Regions from separate parts of the Clostridium saccharobutylicum DSM 13864 genome, predicted to be linked through region 1. Evidence: riboswitches for the same ligand, from Rfam matches in the RefSeq annotation. Region 1 holds a riboswitch; the other holds the start of a gene.
What was found. A riboswitch is a leader RNA that binds a small molecule or an ion and turns the genes downstream of it on or off. The one in region 1 is predicted to bind cyclic di-GMP.

Region 1 (3,222 bases):
GGATATGAGGCTATACAAAAGCTTCAAACTAATTCAGTTGACTTAATTATAACTGATATCCGTATGCCTATAGTAGACGGAGTAGAATTACTTGAGGAGGTAATGAAAAAAAAGCTGGCACTTTGTGTAGTCCTTTTTAGTGGCTATAGCGAATTTGAATATGCTAGAAAAGGATTGGTATTAGGTGCTTTTGATTATCTTATTAAACCAGTAAATGCAGATGATATTAACAAGTTACTTGAGAGAGCTAAATTATTCATCAGTGAAAAAAAGGAAGAGAAAAAACTAAAAGTATATAACCATTCATTAGATGTTACACAAATATTAGAATTGATTGAAAATGGCAGAACGGTAGAAAATTTGGCTTATTCTATTTTTGATAAACTAGTTTTGGGTGATTTTGATAAGATAAGAATGCATCATATAATTATAGAGTTTTTCGAAGAAGTATTGGAAGCGATAAATAATAATATGATTTGGTTTATAAAATTTGCTGATGCAAGTTACATTAAGAGTTTAAATCTGCATGATGTAGCTTCTTTAGAACAATTACGTGATATATACATTTCATGTATTAAAAATTTAGAAGCACAAATAATGTATTTATATTTAGGAAAAAGTTATGGTGTTTTAATAAATAAAGTAAGCATTTTTATTTTGAATAATGTAGAAAATGAAGTTACATTATCTACAATTGCAAGTTATATGGATATGAATAAGAATTATCTATGCGAAATTTTCAAGAAAAAGACGGGTATGTCACTTTTAGATTATATGACAAAAGTTAAAATGGAACGAGCTAAAAAGATGCTTAGAGAATCTGAAGATAGAAGTTATGAAATAGCAGATAAACTGGGTTACATGGATCCGGAGTATTTCAGCAGGCTATTTAAGAAGTATTCAGGTATGTCACCAACAGCGTATAGAAAATTAAAAAAATAAGGAAAAAGTGAAAGCGGTTATGAGATTAACTATAAATTTATAGATTAATTTATTCTTAAAATTGATTTTTTTCTTATAAATTAAATAAAAGCAATGTATATTTCAAGCAATACATTGCTTTTATTTTTTTAAAACTGAATTTTTTCTGGGTAAAATGTTGATTTTTTTCATTAAATTTTGAATTAAAGAAAGGTATAATAAATTTTGTCTTTTTATAATATATTGAGTAGCTGAAATTACTATACGGGAATTTTAACTAATGTCAAGAGGTTACCATTAACACAATTATATTAATAATGTTTGTAACGTTTCAATAAATAAAAAGAGCAAAAGTATTTAAAACTGCACAAGCTCTAATATATAACGGATTGCAGTCAATTTTGTTATGTGAAGTTTGAATGTTTTATAATATTGAAAAAATAATAAAAAGCGGAAACTGTGAAAAATTCTCTTTATCTGGGCACTTTGAGAATTTGGAGTTAGTAGTGCAACCGGCCAATAATTAGTTTATAAGCTAGCTATTGGTCTATATTTTTTTATAAAGAGAAGAGGAGAAGGGATTGGGAATATATGGGAAATTGTTATTTGCTGGTTTGAAAAAGGAATAAACGATATTTTTAATAAAAGTATAAATAACATAATTTATGGAAATTAGTGGAGGAAATATAATGAGAATTTTTAACAACTTAAAAATGTTATATAAGCTATTGATAGCTTTTATAATAATGGTAATATTTATTGGAAGTGTTGGTTTCGTAGGCATATCAAATATGAAAAAGATTAATTCAAATGTTTCAAACTTATATAATATGGATTTAATAGGCGTAAAGGATCTAAATATGATTAAAACAAATCTTATGACGGTTAGAGCAGATGTTTTGAATATTTTAGATCCTAAAAATAGCAGTAAAATTTCTAGTTATATTGATGATATTAACAAACTAGAAGAAGAAGATAAGAAGTTAGCTGAAGAGTATAAAACTACAATTACTACTACAATTGATGAGAAACAGTTTGCTCAGTTTGAAAAACTAATAGTTGATTACAGAACTTCTTATAATCAAATTATAGATAAAGTGAAAATTTCAGATTATGATGGGGCTAACTTTATTTTGCCTGAAGCTTCTAAAATTAGAGTGGATATGTTTGCTGTATTAAATAAAGAAATAGATTTAGCTACAAAAATGGCTGCTGATGATTATAATAGCAGCAATGCGATTTTTAAAAGTAGTACAATTATCTCTATTAGTATTATAGCAATAGCTATCATAGCAGCAATTATTTTGGGAACTGTTATATCTATTGTAATTTCAAAAAGATTAAAAGATATTTTAGAATTTTCGGAAGCTATGGGTGAGGGAAATCTTACAGCAACAATTAATATTGATTCAAAGGATGAAATAGGAAATGTTGCTAAAGCATTAAATAAATCTAAGGAAAATATTAAAATTTTAATAAGTGAAATAATGAATGGTGCTAGTGATATGAGTGCAACTAGTGAAGAATTGTCTGCAACTGTTGAAGAGGTTTCATCTAAAATGGAAGTAGTAAATCAATCAGTAGAACAAATATCTAAGGGAGTTCAAGATTTAAGTGCTACGACTGAGGAAGTAAGTGCATCAACGGAAGAAATAAGTGCTAGTACAAATGAACTTGCAAATAGAGCAAATGATTCGGAAGTATCTGTAAATGAGATAAAAGAGCGTGCTGTTGATATAAAAGTTAAAGCTTCAAAAAATATAGAAGAAGGTACAGTTATATATGACCAGAATCGCTCAAATATTTTAAAAGCAATTGAAAAAGTTAAAGTTGTAGAAGATGTTAAAATCATGGCAGATTCTATTGGTAGTATAGCACAGCAGACAAATTTATTAGCTTTAAATGCTGCAATAGAGGCAGCAAGAGCTGGTGAACAAGGAAGAGGATTTGCAGTAGTTGCAGATGAAGTAAGAAAGCTTTCTGAGCAAGCTTCACAAGCTGTTTTAGATATTCAAAGCATGGTTGGAGAGGTACAAGCAGCAGTTGGGCAGCTTTCACAAAGCGGACAAGATGTACTTAAGTTTATTGAGAATAATGTAAAACCAAGCTATGAATTTCTTCAGAGCACAGGCACTCAATATGAAAAAGATGCAGAATTTATGAATAACATTACAGAAGAGATTTCATCTTCGTCAAAACAAATGAATGGCGTTATTGAGCAAATAAGTGAGGCTATACAGAATGTATCTGCAACAGCAGAAGAATCAGCAACAAGCACTGAAGAAATAACAAATAGCGTTA
Region 2 (3,222 bases), 2.4 Mb from region 1:
CTCCAATCATCACTATATCCGGATCTTGTCTTAATATGCTTCTTAATCCACTAGCAAAAGTCAATCCAGCTTTTTCATTTACACTTACTTGATTTATACCATTCATTGTATATTCAACAGGATCTTCTACTGTTATTATGTTTACACTACTAGAATTCAACTCACTTAATATTGAATATAAACTTGTTGACTTTCCGCTTCCTGTAGGTCCGGTAACAAGTATTATTCCATGTGGGTTTGAAATTATTCTATTTAATTTCTTAATATTTTCTTTTCCCATTCCTAGTTGCTCTTTTTTTAATATGGATCCACCAGTATTTAAAATTCTTATAACTATCTTTTCTCCATTAACTACTGGAAGCACAGATACTCTAAGATCTACATCCATATTGTCTATAGTAACCATTGTTCTTCCGTCTTGTGGTATCCTCTTTTCAGCAATGTTAAGTCCTGCAAGTATTTTTATTCTTGTAACTATTGTCCCTAAACTTTCAATTCCAAGAGTATTTATAATTTTTAATTTACCATCAATTCTATATCTTATTCTAACTTCATTTTCAAATGGCTCTATATGAATATCTGACGCATTCATCTCTATGGAATTTTTAAACATAGACTCAACCATTTTTACAACTGGTGCACTATTTACTTCATTCATATCTGTTAAAGATACTTTGGAATTTTTACTAAATTTATTGCTTTCTTTCGAAAGTTGCATTACAGCATTATTAACCTGTTGACTACTATAATATATACCTATGAATTTACATATATCCTTCTTTTTAGCTATAAAAGATTCTATTTCAAATCCTGTAGATATTGCAACATCATCTATTGCAAATATATTTAAAGGATCTGATAATGCTACCTTAATTTTATTATTATCAAAGCCAAATGGGATTAATATATATTTATCACATAAATTTTCAGGTATTAAAGTTATTGCCTTTCTATCAAAATTTATTGTGTTTAGGTCAACTTTCTTTATCCCCGTTTGTTGTTCTATTGATTCAATTATGTCATCTTCTGTTACTATCTTACTATCTAATAATATTTCTCCAAGTTTTTTTCCAAGGGCCTTTTGAGACTTTAATGCTTCTTGCAATTGATATCCAGTAATTTTACCTGCATTGACTAAAATATTTCCTAGTCTTCTTTTTTCAGTTGCCACTTCCCCGTCTCACCTTCTCTTTCTAAACAAAGAAATTCCAATAAAAGTTTAATATTTCATTCTGCCAAATCATAGCTATTAAACTTCCAATTGCTATGCATGGACCAAATGCTATTTTTTCCTTAGCTTTCTTTAGTTTTAAACATAAAATAATTATTCCTATTGCTCCGCCTAATACAATTGATAAAAATAATCCAAGCATAATACCCTTCATACCTAAAAACAATCCACAAACAGTAGCTATTTCAATATCACCTTCCCCCATACCTTTTGTTAATACTACTATTAACCATATAATTACAAATCCTATTATTCCGCCTAAAATCAAATCAGTACTTTCATTTTTATAAAGAATCGTCTGAATTAATATAAATATTATTGCTATAATTCCCCCAAAAATCGTAGTGCTCGTAAATACAAATTGAGTATCATAATCTATAAATCCTATAACAATCAAAATCGATACTAAAATGCAATATTTTAAAGCAACTAATGTCAATCCAAATTGAAAGTATACGATTAAATATAGTACACAATTAAATAATTCTATAAGTGGATATCTCATAGAAATTTTTTCTTTGCAATATCTACATTTTCCTCTAAGAAAGATATAACTCATCACAGGTACTAAATCTAATGGACTTAAATTATGATTACATTTTGCACAATGTGATGGTGGAAATACAATGGATTCTTCCCTTGGTATTCTATAAATACACACATTCAAAAAGCTACCTATAACTAGTCCCAAAATTAAAATCAAGACATATTCCAAATTCCCACTCCCCTTATATTGGTTTATATTCATTTTATTTTCATTAATTACATATTTAAACATATTATTTATTAATTATATTCTTTTTTGTATATTTTTTCAAGAATTATTTCATTTAACTTCATAATATTTTAAATTAACATAGCTTTAACTATTTCTGCATAACAAAGTGACCACATTAAGCTCCCTTCGGAGTTATTTTCTTATCTATTTTTATACAGCATTAGCCCTAAAGCTACAACCTCAGGCTTTCAATGCTAGAAAATTCTATAATTTTCTGTACAATAAAAAAGCCGACCTTTATAAACTATAAAGGTCGGTTGCACTACTAACTCACCATATATAAAGCGCCCAATTACAATATATGGATCACAGTTTCCTTATAACTAAATTATCTTACATACATCTCATAATATTACTTTTAATAATATTATTCTTGCATATATTATGTTACCACTTATTTTTTTACCAGTCTAGCATTTTATTTATAATTAGCACAAATTATACTTTAAATGTTTAAATAATAACAAACTATTAATATTATATTAATTAATCTTGTTATTTCTTACCCATTTCTCATATTCATCACGAGATATTATATTATTATTAACTAATCTCTTTAAATCCATATCTATCGTTTGCATTCCAAACTTAGATCCCATTTGAATAAAACTATTTATTTGTTCATAATTACCTTCTCTAATCAAATTCTTTATACTTGGCGTACATACCATTATCTCCATTGCAGCTGTTCGTCCTGATCCTGATGCATTTGGAAGCAAGACTTGCGAAACAACACCTTTTAGCAAAGATGACAGCTGAATTTTAACTTCATTTTGATGACCAGATTCGAAAGAATTTATTATCCTATATATGCTATTAGCTGCTCCCATATTATGCAAAGTTGAAAATACCAAATGACCTGTTTGCGCTGCTCTCAACGCTATTTCTATTGTTTCAGGATCTCTCATTTCTCCTACCAATATAACATCTGGATCTTGCCTAAGTGCTGCTCGTAAACCCATAGCATAGCTTTTAGTATCCTGTCCAACTTCCCTTTGATTTACCATTGATTTATTATTTTCATAAATATATTCTATAGGTTCCTCTAAGGTAATAATATGTTTTTCCCGAGTGGAATTTATTTCATTCACCATAGCTGCAAGAGTTGTGCTTTTACCAGAACCTGTTGGCCCAGTAACAAGAACTAACCCATCATTTAATTCAGTAAAAGCTTTTAAAGCAGTAGCTTCTGTTAAATCTTTAAGTCTTGGTA

Region 2: linked by a shared signal. The riboswitch ahead of CLSA_RS05595 (prepilin peptidase) and the one ahead of CLSA_RS17650 (methyl-accepting chemotaxis protein) in region 1 are both predicted to bind cyclic di-GMP.

Annotation. Positions count from the first base shown of each region.
Region 1 covers NC_022571.1:4,022,058-4,025,279, reverse strand. Annotated here, with positions in the region: gene CLSA_RS17655 (response regulator transcription factor) at 1-942, shown strand, start outside; cyclic di-GMP riboswitch class II at 1,365-1,448, shown strand; gene CLSA_RS17650 (methyl-accepting chemotaxis protein) at 1,611-3,222, shown strand, end outside.
Region 2 covers NC_022571.1:1,276,738-1,279,959, reverse strand. Annotated here, with positions in the region: gene CLSA_RS05600 (GspE/PulE family protein) at 1-1,171, opposite strand, end outside; gene CLSA_RS05595 (prepilin peptidase) at 1,194-1,946, opposite strand; cyclic di-GMP riboswitch class II at 2,252-2,334, opposite strand; gene CLSA_RS05590 (type IV pilus twitching motility protein PilT) at 2,492-3,222, opposite strand, start outside.